DNA from 4 places in the Arthrobacter sp. BK1 genome. Region 4 is predicted to be linked to each of the others. Evidence: predicted binding sites of a transcription regulator. Region 4 holds the regulator's gene; each other region holds the start of a gene.
What was found. The regulator HrcA, encoded in region 4, represses chaperone genes, less so after heat shock. The targets are predictions, from matches to a motif close to TTNGCACTCGNNNNNNNCGAGTGCNAA.
Positions count from the first base shown of each region.

Region 1 (4,071 bases), 730 kb from region 4:
CGGCCAGCTTGGCCAGGCGCTCCTGGAGCTTTTCCTTGTCCCAGTCGGAGTCGGTGCGGGTCAGCTCGGCGCGCAGCTGGGAAACCCGGGCTGCGACGTCTTCTGCGGAACCGGCGCCGTCAACGATGGTGGTGTTGTCCTTGGTGACCGTGATGCGGCGGGCAGTACCCAGCACCTCAAGGCCAACGGTGTCCAGGCTGAGGCCCAGTTCCGCGGAGACAACCTGTGCACCGGTGAGGGTGGCGATGTCCTGCAGCATGGCCTTGCGGCGGTCGCCGAAGCCCGGAGCCTTGACGGCAACCACGTTCAGGGTGCCGCGGATACGGTTCACAATCAGCGTGGAAAGGGCCTCGCCGTCGACGTCTTCAGCAATGATGAACAGCGGCTTGGAGCTCTGCAGCGCCTTTTCCAGCAGCGGCAGGAATTCCTGCACGGAGGAGATCTTGCCCTGGTTGATCAGGATGAGGGCGTCCTCGAGGACGGCTTCCTGGCGCTCTGCGTCGGTGACGAAGTACGGGGACAGGTAGCCCTTGTCGAACTGCATGCCTTCGGTGAGGACCAGCTCGGTCTGCGTGGTGGAGGACTCCTCGATGGTGATCACACCATCCTTGCCGACCTTGCCGAATGCCTCGGCGAGGAGCTCGCCGATTTCGTCGCTCTGGGCCGAGATGGCAGCAACGTTGGCCACCTGGGTGCCTTCAACCGGGCGTGCGTTCTCGAGCAGGCGGGCGGCAACGGCTTCAACGGAAACCTCGATGCCGCGCTTGATCTGGCCCGGAGCGGCGCCGGCAGCAACGTTGCGCAGGCCTTCCTTGACCAGTGCCTGTGCGAGGACGGTGGCGGTGGTGGTGCCGTCGCCGGCAACGTCGTTGGTCTTGGTGGCTACTTCCTTGGCCAGCTGTGCGCCAAGGTTCTCGAACGGGTCATCAAGCTCAACTTCACGGGCGATGGTGACGCCGTCGTTGGTGATGGTGGGTGCTCCCCACTTTTTGTCGAGAACAACGTTGCGGCCGCGGGGGCCGAGCGTCACCTTGACAGTGTTGGCGAGCTTGTCGATGCCGGCTTCAAGTGACCGGCGGGCAGCGTCGTTAAACGCAAGCTGCTTTGCCATGGTTTTGTCCTTTCAAGACAGAAACCCCGCGCAGCTGACCGGCAGAGTGCAGGTTCAGCGGCGCGGGGATCCAAAGAGTTACTTTACGACGATCGCCAGGACGTCGCGGGCGGAGAGCACGAGGTACTCGGTGCCGCTGTGCTTGACTTCGGTTCCGCCGTACTTCGAGTAGATAACGACGTCGCCGATGGCAACATCGAGGGGAACGCGGTTGCCGTTGTCATCGAAGCGGCCGGGGCCTACTGCAACAACTTCGCCTTCCTGCGGCTTCTCCTGTGCGGAGTCCGGGATAACCAGGCCGGAAGCCGTGGTCTGCTCGGCTTCGAGCGGGCGGACAACAATACGATCCTCAAGAGGCTTAATAGAGACCGACACTCGGACCTCTCCTTTACGTCAGCAAATTTATGGACTGGAAAACTGTTCCGCCGTGGCTGGCTGACCGTCGTCGCGGTGCCGGCAGCAGCCTGGCTGAAAGCTCTTCATGTGTTAGCACCCTCCTAGGGAGAGTGCTAATGACGACTCTATGTAAGTAGTTAGCACTCGGTCAAGGCGAGTGCCAGAATTATGTCCCCAGTGAACAGCCTCAACGCCCTGCGAGGTCCTCGAAATCGACGTCCTCGTCGCCGTCCCCGGTTCCGTCAGTGGTGGTGCCGCGCTTGAGGTACAGCACCACTGCGGCGCCTATGGCGGCCAGCAGCGAGATGACCAGCAGGATGATCCCGCCGATGCGGGCCCCTGCGTAGAGGCCGCGAATGTCACGTGCTTCGTCCGTTGCGTCCTGGATGTCCTTGCCGCCCACCGAGTAGACCGTGGCGTTGAAGGTGTCCAGGAAGAAGATGATGACCAGCAGCGCGATGCAGACCACAGCCACGGCAGAACCGGCAATCAGCGCCGGGCGGGCGAACTTCACCAGGTCCGCATTCGTGGATCGGGGCGGTTCGGACGGCTGGCTGCCTGCACTGTCTGTCATGCCTTCAACCCTAGCGGGAACGGGCTGCCGGGCCATCTCCACTACGCTTGAACCCATGGCTCAAGCACCGCAGGACCAGATCGCCCCACTCCTCACCAGCGAAGGCTGGGAGCTGCTGGCGTCCCTGGGACCCTACCGCGAAGACAAGGCCTTTGAGCTTAATTCGGCGCTCCGCAAAGCGGGCCACTCCCCCGAACTGGTGTCTGCAGTCCTCACCCAGTCGAGGCTGCGCACCAAGGCCGAACTCAAATTCGGCGAGTTCGCCCGGAGCATGCTTTTCACCCAGGCAGGCCTGGAACAGGCCACCCGCCTCAACGTTGCGGCCCGCCACGCGGAACGCTTCGCCCAGGCCGGCATCCGCCATGTGGCTGACCTCGGCTGCGGCCTCGCCGCGGACTCGCTTGCGCTCGCCTCGATGGACATCACCGTCACTGCCGTGGAGATGGACGAGACCACTGCTGCCTGCGCCACGGTGAATCTCATTCCATTCCCCAACGCCACGGTGGTGCATTCGGATGCCACCGCTGTTTCCCTGGAAGGGGTCGACGGCGTCTGGCTGGATCCCGCACGCCGGACCACGTCGACGTCGGGCACCAAAAGGATCTGGGACCCTGAGGCGTTTTCGCCGCCGCTTTCCTTTGTGGAATCGCTGGCGGCCACGGGACGCGCTGTCGGGGTCAAGATGGGCCCCGGAATGCCGCATGAATCGGTGCCGGCGGACTGCGAAGCGCAGTGGGTATCGGTGGCTGGCGACGTCACCGAGGTGACGCTCTGGTTCAACGCGGTGCGGCGGCCGGGAATCCGCCGGGCTGCGCTGCTGCTGGGGCCGCAGGGCGCCGCCGAGATCACCAGCGGGGAGGATTTCGACGGCGGTCCGGTAGCGCCGGTGGGTCCGCCCGAGGGGTATCTTTACGAGCCGGATGGTGCGGTGATCCGCGCAGGCCTGGTGGCCGACGTCGCACTTGAGCTGGGCGGGCACCTGCTGGATGAGCACATCGCGTACATCTGCGCGCCGGAACGTGTGGACACACCGTTCGCCCGGGCCTACAAGGTCCTGGAAGTGATGCCGTACAACGTCAAGGCGCTCAAGGCCTGGGTCAAGGACAACGGCATCGGCGTGCTGGACATCAAGAAGCGGGGCACGTCCGTCACGCCTGAGGAACTGCGCAAGCAGCTTCTGGCCGGAGTCAAAAGCGGAAGCAAAAAGGCCGGAACCACAACAGCCACCCTGGTCCTGACCCGCATCGGGGAGGACCGGGTGGCCATCGCGGTGGAGCCCGTCTAAGGCAGCCCGGCGCTATTGCGCGCGCATGAACTCTTCGGCGGCACGGACCTGTTCGTCGCTGGGACGGACGCCCGTGTAGAGCACAAACTGCTCCAATGCCTGGATGGTGGCCACTTCCGCGCCCGTGATGACCGGTTTTCCGGCGATGCGTGCCGCCGTGATCAGGGGTGTTTCAGCCGGGAGTGCCACGACGTCGAACACCACTTTGGCCGCGGCGATCACGGTTTCGGGGAACGCCAGCGAATCGGCTTCCGGACCGCCCTGCATGCCAATCGGCGTGACGTTGATGATCAGGGCGGCCGTCCCGCCGTCGAGCTCTGCCTGCCACCGGAACCCGTACTGCTCTGCGAGCGCCCGCCCGGTGGCCTCGTTCCGCGCAATCACTGTGACGTCCGTGAATCCTGCGTCCCGCAGCGCAGCGACGGTCGCTTTCGCCATGCCGCCGGCACCCTGGACCAGTACCGAGTAGTCAGTGGGAACGGCGTTGCCCGCCAGCAGCTGCTCAATGGCTGTGTAATCGGTGTTGTATGCCTTGAGGTGTCCGTTGGTGTTCACGATCGTGTTGACGGAGTCGATGGCTTTCGCGGAGGGGTCCAGCTCATCCACGAGCGCGATCACATCTTCCTTGTAGGGCATGGACACCGCGCAGCCGCGGATCCCGAGGCCGCGGACGCCGGCGATCGCCTGGGCAAGATCCGTGGGCGC
Region 1 is NZ_CM155263.1:3,589,415-3,593,485, reverse strand. Features, by position in the region: gene groL (chaperonin GroEL) at 1-1,111, opposite strand, end outside; gene groES (co-chaperone GroES) at 1,190-1,486, opposite strand; gene AC1MCA_RS16455 (hypothetical protein) at 1,695-2,081, opposite strand; gene AC1MCA_RS16450 (THUMP-like domain-containing protein) at 2,137-3,366, shown strand; gene AC1MCA_RS16445 (shikimate 5-dehydrogenase) at 3,379-4,071, opposite strand, start outside.
Region 1: the regulator HrcA is predicted to act here: its motif matches at 1,645-1,671, upstream of groES (co-chaperone GroES).

Region 2 (4,071 bases), 710 kb from region 4:
GCCGGCGGCTTTGGGGGCCTCGGGGAGGTCAAGAGGCGCAGGAGCGGGACGCTCCGCCTTTGCCGCCTCCACGTACACGGGCTTGGGAACGTCCACCGGTTCCCAGGTGGTGTCTGCCTGCACCGGTTCGGAGGGTGCTTTGGCACTCATGTCCCCGGCTGCAACGGCTACGGCCAGAGCGGCTTCCCGGAGTTCCACGGCCGTCAGCGGCTTCGGAGCGGGCTGGTGGGCCTCCGCGTCGAAGAGCCGGCTCTCCGGCCGTGCCGCGGCCGGTTTGGGGACAGTGGCGCTTGGGCCGGCAGGAGCCTGACGGCGCTGAGGGGCGCTCATTGCTGCGCGAAACGCCGCATTCACCTTGGCTTTGCGGTCACGAACAGCCAGGAAGCGCAGTAGGACGAGGGCCGAAACTGTGATGCCCACGCAGGCGAGCGGCAGAATCGCCGCACCCACCCCGAAGATGAGGAAAATGCCGGAAATGAAGGCAGTGAGCAGTGCTGCGACGGCAACGAGCGCAATGCCTGTTCTGCCATACCGGATCCGGAACGCGCCCGGTTTGGCACTTCCGGCCGGTTCCAAAGCGGTTTCGGTGCTCTTCCTGATCTCCATGGCGTTCTCCTGCTGGGCGGCGACGTTGAGTACCATCCCGGCTCTCGGGTCCGATTCAAAAGCTGGCACTTCCGCCAGGTAGTCGGCAGCGGCCTGGACCGGGTGCCGGCGGTTGCGAAGAATGTACGGTGCGACCCACACAATCCAAAGCACGACGGCAACCACAAGGATCACTGAGCTGCTAAGGGGAAAGTCCACACTCAAAACCGTATGAGCATTACCTCGGCGGCTCCCGCATTAGCCGCGGTGTGTCGTCCGCAACGTGGTAAATCATTGGATTTATGTCCCGGAAGCGCGTTCGTCCTCAGGTCCTGGAAGCAAGCCAGCGGGTCAGCAGCCCCTCCGGGATTTCGTCGGCCGTCAGTGCGAACGTCCGGTGGTCTGCCCACTCGCCATTGATATGAAGAAAGCGGGGCCGGTAGCCCTCGTCACGGAACCCGAGCTTCTCGACAACACGCAGGCTGGGGCCGTTCTCGGGACGGATGTTGATCTCCATCCGATGCAGACCCAACGCCTGGAAGCAATGGTCGGTGGCCATCGCAACCGCTGTCGGGGCGATGCCACGGCCGGCGCGGGACTGGTCAACCCAGTAACCCAGAGTGGCCATCATGGCCGAGCCCCAGACAATCGAGGAGACCGTCAGCTGGCCCACAATGACAGGCACTGACGAGGCAGACGTGCGTTCGGTGATGAGGAAGGGCAGTGCAGTTCCCTGGGCTGCCTGGGCTTTCAGGGACCGGACCATCTGCCGGTAATCCGGCAGGCCGCCGCCAGGCACCGGGTTCGAAGCCTCCCACGGCGCCAGCCATTCATTGTTGCGCGCCCGCACCTGGGTCCATTCCTTTTTGTCCCGGTACCGGATGGGGCGCAGGACCAGGTCGCCGCACTCCAGCGTGACGGGCCAGATGGGTCCTGAGCGCACGGCAGTTACTTGGCGAGACCGGCAGTGAAGCCAGGCAGCCATTCCCGGAGCCCGGGGCCGAGGTCATCGCTGTCAATGGCGAGTTGAACGCAGGCCTTGAGGTAGCTGAGCTTGTCCCCGGTATCGTACCGGCGGCCGCGGAAGACCACGCCGTAGACGCCATGGCCTTCGGCATCCCCCGCAGCGAGCTCCTGCAGAGCGTCCGTCAACTGGATTTCGCCGCCGCGGCCCGGACCTGTGCGCTCCAGGACTTCGAAAACAGCCGGGTGGAGAACGTAACGCCCAATGACGGCGAGATTCGACGGCGCCTCGTCCACGTCCGGCTTTTCGACAAGCTTATTGATCCGGACGTAGCCTTCGCCGTCAATTTCTTCAACATCGGCGCAGCCATATGCGCTGATCTGGGAGGGCTCCACCTCGATAAGTGCCACCACGGATCCGCCGGTCTTGGCCTGGACGTCGATCATGGTGCTCAGGAGTTCGTCCCGGGCGTCAATGAGGTCATCGCCGAGGAGAACCGCAAAAGGTTCGTTCCCGACATGCTGCTTGGCGCGGAGGACCGCATGGCCGAGGCCATTTGGGTCTCCCTGGCGGACGTAGTGGATGTCGCCGAGGTTGCTGGCTGCCTGAATGGATTCGAGCTTTGCGGTGTCACCCTTGGCGGACAGGGTGTCCTCCAGCGACGGAACGCGGTCGAAGTGGTCCTCAAGCGCGCGCTTGTTGCGGCCGGTGATCATGAGGATGTCGTTCAGGCCCACCTTCACTGCCTCTTCCACCACGTACTGGATAGCAGGCTTGTCCACCACCGGCAGCATTTCCTTGGGCATCGCCTTCGTTGCAGGCAAAAACCTGGTGCCAAGGCCGGCGGCAGGAATAACGGCCTTACGAACTGTCTGCTGAGTGGTAGTCACTGCACTAATCTAACGGCAGAGCGATTCATTCAGTAATTAGGGAGCGGTATGTCCGGGGACAACAGAGAAACCAAGGAAAGCATCCGCGCTCTCCACCGTGAGCGCCGTGCCGCGACCGATAACGGCCAGCGGGACAAGGCCGGCGCCACCCTCGCCCTCCACGGCTCTGCCTGGGCACAGCAGTTGGCAGGTGACACGCCGTCGACGTTCTGTGCATATCTCGGTGTTGCGCCGGAGCCGCCCACCTTGCCCCTGCTCCAGGAGCTGCACCGGCTGGGGCACAGGGTCCTGCTGCCGGTCTGTGAACCCGGCAGGCGATTGAGCTGGGCGGACTGGACGCCCGCCGTCGAATTTGTCCGCAGCCGTTTTGCCCCGGTCCTGGAACCCGCCGGACCGCGCCACGGCCTCGGGATCATGGCGACGGTGTCCGCGCTCTACATCCCCGCGACGGCGGTGGACCGGAGCGGCAACCGGATAGGCCAGGGCGGCGGCTACTACGACGTCCTGCTCGCGTCCCTGGATGGTGAGGGCCTGGACATCCCGCTGGCAGCCATCGTCTTCGATTCAGAGCTGCTGCCGGCCGGAAGCATTCCCGCTGAGGCCTTTGACCGGAAAGTTCCGGCGGCCCTGACGCCGTCAGGATTCGTCAGGCTGGCTGAGGGTTCCTGAGTGAGGTACCGCCTCGAAAGTGGTACCCGGAGGGGATGCTAGAATTAGCAGTCAGGCCCTGCGACTGCTAATGACCGGTTGATTCCGCTTCACGCAGCACGGGACCTCTGTTTTGTCCAAGAGGAGGAGCACCAGTGCCCACGTATGCGTACGCCTGCAAGGATTGCGGCCATGCCTTCGATATTTTCCAGTCGTTCACGGACAGCACCCTGACGTCCTGCCCTGAGTGCCAGGGAGCACTGCGCAAGAAGTTCAACAGCGTGGGCGTCGTGTTCAAGGGCTCCGGTTTCTACCGCACCGACTCCAGGGACGCCAAGGGAAGCACAGTTTCTGCCGCACCCGCTGCTCCGGCAGCGCCTGCAGCCGCACCGGCACCGGCTGCCGCCGCGAGCTGACTGCCCGCCTCCACTGCTGTGGTCAGGCAATGTCCGACGCCGGCACCACCGTTGTCCACATAGGAACCTTTGCGCATGGTGGGCTTAGTCCCGCAACCGTAGCGTGGTTCCCATGCCCGCCACCGTTTTCCACCGCAGCCGCGGATCCGCCCCGCCCGGGCGCCAGGTCCGTCACCAGCACCCGTCCACCCGTCCGGGCCGGCGGCGAGGCCATCGGCTGTCGTCCTGGCTCAGCCGGAACCGGCGCCTCGCCATCGCACTGCTCCTTTGCGTCGCAGCCGGGATAACGGTCCACCAGCTCACTCCCCCGCCCGCAGACACCGTGACAGCCCTGGCTGCTGCGCGGGATCTGCCCGCGGGCACGGCCTTGGCAGGCAGCGATCTGGTGCTAACGCCGATCCCCCAGCGGCTGATGACAGCCGGGTCTGTGACCGACCGCAACCAGGCAACGGGCAAGCAGTTGGCCGCCCCCTTGCGGAAAGGCCAACTTCTTACCGATGCGCAGCTTCTCGGACCCGGCCTCCTGGCCGGCACTCCCCCGGGCTCCGCCGCAGTGCCCCTGCGGATG
Region 2 is NZ_CM155263.1:3,615,730-3,619,800, reverse strand. Features, by position in the region: gene AC1MCA_RS16575 (hypothetical protein) at 1-780, opposite strand, end outside; gene AC1MCA_RS16570 (GNAT family N-acetyltransferase) at 911-1,528, opposite strand; gene galU (UTP--glucose-1-phosphate uridylyltransferase GalU) at 1,534-2,439, opposite strand; gene AC1MCA_RS16560 (5-formyltetrahydrofolate cyclo-ligase) at 2,488-3,108, shown strand; gene AC1MCA_RS16555 (FmdB family zinc ribbon protein) at 3,243-3,503, shown strand; gene cpaB (Flp pilus assembly protein CpaB) at 3,616-4,071, shown strand, end outside.
Region 2: the regulator HrcA is predicted to act here: its motif matches at 3,153-3,179, upstream of AC1MCA_RS16555 (FmdB family zinc ribbon protein).

Region 3 (4,071 bases), 1.7 Mb from region 4:
GCTCTTGACGCGGAATGCCCACATCCTGCAGAATCAACCGTGATGAGAAACCGCTTTCTCAGCAGCAGACTTCCCCAGGGCGAAGGCGCCTCAGCGGAATACCTGGAGCGTGGCTCCACGAGGACGAGGAAAGGCAGATCAATGACGATTAAGACAGATCAGCGGAAATTCAGCCGGCGAAGGTTTCAGCTCAGCGCCGTTGCAGTGGCCGTATCGCTGCTCGCTACAGGATGCGGAGCGTCCACGGGGTCTGACAGCAATAAAGAAGTCACCTTGCGGTTCGCCTGGTGGGGAAACGAGTACCTCAACGCGCAGACCGAGAAAGTCATCTCCGCGTTCGAGGCCGAGCACCCGAACATCAAGATCGAGTCCGAACCCGGCGAATGGGCCAGCTACTGGGACAAGCTTGCGACGAAAACGGCTGCCAACGACGCTCCCGACGTCATCCAGATGGACCAGAAATACATTGCCGAGTACGGCGGACGCGGAGCGCTGCTGGACCTTTCCAAGCAGAGCGGGATCGACACCACCAAGCTGGACAAGGAATCCCTGGCTTCGGGCCAGTACGACGGCGCCCAGTACGGTCTGAGCACCGGGAAGAACGCCTACGTCATCATGGCAAACACCAAGGTCTTTGAAGCGGCCAACGTCCCTGTTCCAGACGACACCACCTGGACCTGGGACGACTTCATGGCAACGGCGAGCAAACTCAGTGCAGCCGGGGATGGCAAGAACTACGGTGCGGCCTACGGCAGCAACGAGGCCGACCTCATCATCTGGCTGCGGCAGCACGGCGAGAACCTGTACTCGCAGGACGGCACCCTTGGCTTCGACACCGCAACAGCCGCCTCGTTCTGGGAGCGCCTGAAGGAACAGCGCGATTCCAAGGCGAGCCCGCCGGCCACGGTAGCTACGGAGGATTCGGGAGCGGGCCTTGAGGAAAGCCTGTTCGGCACCAACCGCGTCGGCATGGCGTGGTGGTGGACCAACCAGCTTGGCTCGCTGGAAACCACCACCGGGAGCGGCATCAAGATGCTCCGCGCCCCAAGCGTTGATGGACAGTCCTCGGAGAACGGAATGTATTACAAGCCCACGATGTTCTGGTCGGCGTCCTCACGGTCCAAGCACCCGGAGGCGGCCGCCACGTTCATCAATTACCTTGCCAACAGCCCGGCAGCGGGCACCATCCTCATGACAGACCGCGGGGTGCCCAGTAACCCGGAAATCGTTGAGAAAATCACCCCTGACCTCAAGCCGGCGGACACCACCGTGGTGGCGTTTCTCAAGGACATCGCCCCGGACATCGCTGACGCACCGCCGGTTCCGCCGGTAGGGGCCGGAAGCGTTCAGAATGTGATCAAGCGCTTCACCGACGAGGTGCTTTATGACCGCCTCACGCCCCAGGCTGCAGCGGAGGCCTTCAAGAAAGAGGTCGAGGGAATGCTCGCCACTGCCCGCAAGTAGAGCAGGCCTGCTTCCCGCTCAGACAAGACTTCCAGGACACAAAAACGCGGCCCCCTCACTGAGGGGGCCGCGTTTTTGTGCGGAAAGATTCCGGCAGATGGGGACTAGAAGCCGCCCATGCCGCCCATCTCGTCGCCGCCACCCATGGCCGGAGCGTTCTTCTCCGGCTTGTCGGCCACTACGGCCTCGGTGGTGAGGAAGAGACCGGCAATGGAAGCCGCGTTCTGCAGGGCAGAGCGGGTCACCTTGACGGGATCGTTGATGCCGGCAGCCAGCAGGTCGACATACTCGCCGGTTGCTGCGTTCAGGCCGTGACCCGCAGGCAGGCCGCGGACCTTGTCCACCACAACGCCGGGCTCAAGGCCAGCGTTGAAGGCGATCTGCTTCAGCGGAGCGTCAATGGCAACGCGGACGATGTTCGCACCGGTTGCTTCGTCACCCGTGAGGTTCAGGTTGGCGAACGCCTTGGCGCCGGCCTGGATCAGTGCAACGCCGCCACCGGCGACGATGCCCTCTTCAACAGCAGCCTTTGCGTTGCGGACAGCGTCCTCAATGCGGTGCTTGCGTTCCTTCAGCTCAACCTCGGTTGCGGCACCGGCCTTGATGACTGCAACGCCGCCGGCCAGCTTGGCCAGGCGTTCCTGCAGCTTCTCGCGGTCGTAGTCCGAATCGGAGTTTTCGATCTCGGCACGGATCTGGGAAACGCGGCCGGCGATCTGGTCGGCGTCGCCGGCACCTTCAACGATGGTGGTCTCGTCCTTGGTGACAACAACCTTGCGGGCGCGGCCCAGGAGTTCGAGTCCGGCGGTCTCCAGTTTGAGTCCGACTTCCTCGGCGATGACCTGGCCACCGGTGAGGACAGCGATGTCGGCCAGCTGGGCCTTGCGGCGGTCGCCGAAGCCCGGAGCCTTGACGGCAACGGACTTGAAGGTGCCACGGATCTTGTTGACGATCAGGGTGGCCAGGGCCTCGCCCTCGATGTCCTCGGCAATGATCAGCAGCGGCTTGGAGGACTGCATGACCTTTTCCAGGACAGCAACCAGTTCCTTGACGTTGGAGATCTTGGAGTTGACGATCAGGATGTACGGATCCTCAAGGACCGTTTCCTGGCGCTCAGCGTCGGTGACGAAGTAAGCGGAGATGTAACCCTTGTCGAAGCGCATGCCCTCGGTGAGCTCAAGCTCCAGGCCGAAGGTGTTGGACTCCTCGACGGTGATGACGCCTTCTTTGCCCACCTTGTCCAGGGCTTCGGCAATCAGCGCGCCGATTTCGTCGTCACCGGCGGAGATGGAAGCCGTGGCCGCGATCTCTTCCTTGGTTTCGATTTCCTTGGCGGAGGCCAGCAGTTCAACCGTGACGGCTTCTACTGCCTTCTCGATGCCGCGCTTGAGGGACAGCGGGTCAGCGCCGGCCGCAACGTTGCGCAGGCCTTCCTTGACGAGGGCCTGGGCCAGCACGGTGGCCGTGGTGGTGCCGTCGCCGGCGACGTCGTCCGTCTTCTTGGCAACTTCCTTGACCAGCTCTGCGCCGATCTTTTCGTAAGGATCGTCCAGCTCGATCTCCTTGGCGATGGAAACACCATCGTTGGTGATCGTGGGGGCGCCCCACTTCTTTTCGAGGACGACGTTGCGTCCACGCGGGCCGAGGGTGACCTTGACGGCGTCGGCGAGGATGTTCAGGCCCCGCTCAAGACCGCGGCGTGCCTCTTCATCAAATGCAATGATCTTGGCCATAACGGCAGTAGTCCTTTCGGGACAGTCGTTAAGAATGAACCGCACTGCAGTGCCCGCGACGGACGATCCATAACCGGCGGCCTCTGTATGCCGCGGCTGGGGATCTCACTCCAGCTTGGTATTTCTTTCGCTCCACGACCTTCGCAAAGCTTCGTTTCCGGGATAAAACGGACGATGCTTTAGCAGTCGGTACGTAAGAGTGCTAACTCAATAATTAGCACTCCACAGGTGAGAGTGCAAGCGAACGGCCCGGTTATTCACTCTGCGGGCGGGCGGTTTCGCCGCGGGCGATCAGCCAGCTGCCCGGCCGGCCGCCTCACGGCCGCTGAGCGAGGCCCTGTTGTCTGCGGCATAGGTGAACACCATGAAGTTGGCGGTGGTGATGTCACCGTTGGCGTCGAAGGCAACCGGCCCCGATTCGCCGTCGTAATTGATCCCGGCACCGGTCTTCAGAATGCCGTTGCACTCTGCGAAGGACAGGCACGGCTTGCCGGGCTGGGCGCCGGCCTGGCCGCCTGCCGCTCCCCCGGACACGGCGATCAGGTTGGCCGCGATGGAGCGCCCGGCATCGTCCTGCCCAGCGGCTGCCGCCAGGACCGCCAGGTTCACGGCGTCGTACGTCTCCGCTGCGAAGGACAGGTCCTTCAACGCCGGGTTGACTGCCACCAACCGCGCCTGGAAGCCGGCCGAGGGAAGGACGCCGGGCACCACGGCCCGGGCGCCGTCGAGGGCTTTGGAGCCCAGCCCGGACCCGTACTGGGCGAACGCGCCCTCGCTGAGAACGATTTTTTCGCCGGAAAGCCCCACATTGTTGAGCTCGGCGATGGCGCCCCGTGCGCCGTCCCTGGCAATCAGCACAACGGCGTCGGGTGTG
Region 3 is NZ_CM155263.1:1,399,336-1,403,406, forward strand. Features, by position in the region: gene AC1MCA_RS06180 (ABC transporter substrate-binding protein) at 142-1,464, shown strand; gene groL (chaperonin GroEL) at 1,569-3,197, opposite strand; gene AC1MCA_RS06190 (ABC transporter substrate-binding protein) at 3,489-4,071, opposite strand, start outside.
Region 3: the regulator HrcA is predicted to act here: its motif matches at 3,377-3,403, upstream of groL (chaperonin GroEL).

Region 4 (4,071 bases):
GCCGAGGATCCCGCCAAAGTGGGCGAGGGTAGCCCACTGCCGGTCTTCGCTGGCCGTAAGGGGCAACGCATTTGCGGGAACGCCCTGGTACTCCGAACGGCCCTGGTCGTCCGGGTGCTCGCGTGCGTTTTGTGCCACTGTTTATTCCTTCGAGAGTGCAATAGTGCTTGGTGGAGAGTGCCGGCCTGAAGAAAGAGCAGCCTGCGCAGTATCAAGAATACTGGGTCGATGGCCAAACGCCCCCCGCGAGGCGCGCTCTGCAGAGGCGCCGTCCTCCACGAAACGTCCCAGGCGGCTAAGGCGCTGTCAGGAAGTCTATGACTTCCTCCACCCGGCCCAGCAGCGATGCTTCCAGGTCCGCGTAGCTGTGGACCGCACCCAGCAGCTTCTGCCAGCCCAGCCCAATGTCTTCCTTGGTTGAATGCGGCCAGCCAAAAGCGGCCAGAATGCCGGTCTTCCAGTCCTGCCCACGGGGTACCACGGGCCACTGGCTGATCCCCAGCGCCGAAGGCCGGATGGCCTGCCACACGTCAACATAAGGATGCCCCACGATCAGGACGTTGCCGGCGGCCCCCGGCGAGGCCATAACCCCTGCTGCGATCCGCGACTCCTTGGAGTCAGCCACCAGGTGGTCAACAAGGACCCCCAGCCGCCTGCCGGGACCCGGCTGGAACGCAGCTACTGCCCCTGCGAGGTCATCGATGCCATGCAGGGGTTCGACGACGATGCCTTCCACCCGCAGGTCATCGCCCCAGACCTTTTCGATGAGTTCGGCGTCGTGCTTTCCTTCCACCCAGATCCTGCTCGCCTTGGCCACCTGCGCACGCTGGCCTGCCACGCGGACTGAGCCGGAGGCCGTACGGCCTGCGGTGGCCGGGGTGCCGGGCTGCCGCGGAGCGGGAGGCATCAGCCTGATGGGCTGCCCCTCCAGGAGGAAACCGAAGCCAAGCTTGAAGGAACGGGACTTGCCGCGCCGGTCTTCAAGGGCCACCACGTGCATGCCGCCGGATTTCTCCACCCTCGTCACGGCCCCTACCCAGCCTGACTGCGCGTCTTCGAGGACCATTCCCCGCTCTACAGGAACCTCGGGGAGTTCATTCCTGACAGGCGCCTTGATGTCCTGCGGACCCCAATTCTGGTACTGCATCGGTTGACTCCGCCTCGCGCTAGATGGTCCCCCGGAGTTTCGCCCGGAGCGGTACCAATGCTAACAACGGGGCGAGTCATATTAGACTGTTAGCACTTAGGCATGTCGAGTGCTAACGCTGGCCGGTCTGTCCCGCCCTCCCCGTCCGCAGGATCGGGAGCAGGATGCCGGCGGCCCGGCCAGGCAGGCCGCGACCCGTAGATGGAGGTGGAGTGTGAGCGAGCCGCGCAAACTTGAAGTACTGCGTGCCATCGTGGAGGACTACGTGCACTCCCGTGAGCCTGTGGGTTCCAAAGCGTTGGTGGAACGCCATCACCTTGGCGTCTCCAGCGCCACCATCCGTAACGACATGGCGGCGCTGGAGGACGAGGGCCTGATCACAGCCCCGCACACCAGCGCCGGCCGGATTCCCACCGACAAGGGCTACCGGCTGTTTGTGGACCAGATTTCCGCGGTGAAGCCGCTTTCGCCGGCCGAGCGGCGGGCCATCCAGTCGCTGCTGGAGGGCTCTGACGATCTCGACGACGTCCTGGAACGGACAGTCCGGCTGCTGTCGCAGCTGACCAACCAGGTGGCCGTGGTGCAGTACCCGCACCTCAGCCGTGCCACCATCCGGCACATCGAATTCGTTCTCCTCGCCCCGCGGCGGGTTCTCGTTGTCCTGATTGCCAACACCGGCAAAGTGGAACAACGCGTGACCGACGTCGGACAGGACCTTGGCGAGGACGCCATCGCCGCGCTGCGGACCCACTTCCTCGGGTCCCTGTCCGGCACACCGCTGAGCCAGCTCACGCAACTGCTGCCGGCCGTAGTTTCGTCCGTAAGCCACGGCCAGCGCGCAGCCGCCCAGGCCCTGGCCAACGGCCTGGAAACACTTTCCCACAACAGCCGCGAAGACCGTATGGTCATGGCAGGAACCGCGAATCTCGCCCGGTCCAATGTGGACTTCCCGCTGAGCATCGGGCCGGTGCTTGAAGCGTTGGAAGAGCAGGTGGTGATGCTCAGGCTCCTGAGCGAAATGGCGCAGGATCCCCGCGGCGTGACAGTGAGCATCGGGCGCGAGAACCCCTACGTCGGCCTAGCCGAAGCATCCGTGGTGGCCACGGCATACGGACCGGACAGCACCGCCAAGATCGGCGTCCTTGGGCCCACCCGGATGGATTACCCCACCACCATGGCCGCCGTCAGGGCAGTAGCCCGTTATCTTTCAAGAATTCTGGGTCCGTAACAGCACCGGTCCAGGCACCAAGAGCAGTGCCGGCGGTCAAGCTGCCGGCAGTACAACAAGGAAGAGATACGAACTTTGAGCAGCCACTACGACGTCCTCGGGGTCTCGCCGGAAGCTACCGGCGAAGAGATCAAGAAGGCCTACCGCAAGCTGGCCCGCACCCTTCACCCGGACGTCAACCCCGGGGACGATGCGTCGGACCGCTTCAAGGCCGTGACCCACGCCTACGAGGTGCTTTCGGATCCCCAAAAGCGCCGGGTCTATGACACCACCGGCAACGAGAACGGCACCGACAACGGCTTCGGCGGCGGCAGTTACGCCGGCCAGGGCTTCGCGTTCCAGGACATCTTCGACACCTTCTTCGGGGCCGGCGGCCAGGCAGGTCCGGCGTCCCGGGTCCGCCGTGGCCAGGATGCGCTCATCAGCGTCCGGATCGAACTCCGGGACGCAGTCTTCGGCGTCAACAAGAAACTTGAAGTGGATACCGCCGTCACCTGCCCCACCTGCAACGGCTCGTGCTGCCGCGAGGGCAGCCACCCCGAACGCTGCGATATCTGCGGTGGCAGCGGCCAGGTCCAGCGGGCTGTCCGTTCCATTCTCGGCCAGGTCATGACGGCCGCCCCGTGTGGCAGCTGCGAAGGCTTCGGCACCGTCATCAAGGATCCCTGCAACGAGTGCAGCGGCCAGGGCCGCATCCGCAGCCGCCGTTCGCTCACCATCAAGGTGCCGGCCGGCGTGGCCACAGGCACGCGGATCCAGCTTTCGGGCCAGGGCGAAGCCGGTCCGGCAGGCGGACCGTCCGGAGACCTGTACGTCGAGATCCGCGTCAATAACGATGCCACGTACGCCCGCGACGGCGACGACCTGCACGCAACCCTCAATATTCCGATGACCGCGGCCGCCCTGGGCACTGAGCTTTCACTGGAGACCTTCGACGGGCTCCAGGAAATCGATGTGAAGGCCGGCACCCAGTCAGGGGAGATCATCACGCTCCGTGGCTTGGGTGTGACGCACCTGCGCGGGTACGGCCGCGGCGACCTGATGGTGCACCTCCAGGTGGAGACTCCGGCGAAACTCGATGCCGCCCAGGAGGATCTCCTCAGGCAGCTGGCCAAGCTGCGCGGAGAACAGTTCACCGAGGGCAAGCTGGCCGTCAGCGGCGGTGTGTTCGCGAAGCTGCGGGACCGGTTCGGTAACCTGTAGCGGTGAGCAATCCCGTCTTCTTCAGCGGTGCCGGCGCCCTGGACACCATAGTGCCCGGCGCCCTGTTTGTCCTTGGGGGCCAGGAGGCCCGCCATGCGGTGGCCGTGAAACGGCTCGCCCCGGGGGAACCCGTTGACATCGCTGACGGTGCCGGGAAACGGCTGACCGGAACTGTTGTCTCCGCGTCCCCATCCGAACTGGCTGTGGAATGCGCCGTGCTGGCCATCGAAGAGCAGCCCGGTATCAGGCTGGTGCTGGTCCAGGCTCTGGCCAAGGGCGACCGGGACGAACTGGCCGTTGAAACGGCAACGGAATTAGGGATCGACGCCGTGATCCCCTGGCAGTCGGAACGGTCCATTGTGCGGTGGAAGGGTGAGCGGGCCGCCAAGGCGCACGCCAAATGGCAGTCCGTGGTCACGGCCGCCGCTAAACAGGCGCGCCGTGCGTGGATTCCTGAAGTGCGTGCCGCCGTCGAGACCCCTGGCCTCGCCGC
Region 4 is NZ_CM155263.1:4,324,111-4,328,181, forward strand. Features, by position in the region: gene AC1MCA_RS19840 (DUF4870 domain-containing protein) at 1-138, opposite strand, end outside; gene AC1MCA_RS19845 (DUF3097 domain-containing protein) at 296-1,147, opposite strand; gene hrcA (heat-inducible transcriptional repressor HrcA) at 1,362-2,375, shown strand; gene dnaJ (molecular chaperone DnaJ) at 2,451-3,578, shown strand; gene AC1MCA_RS19860 (16S rRNA (uracil(1498)-N(3))-methyltransferase) at 3,581-4,071, shown strand, end outside.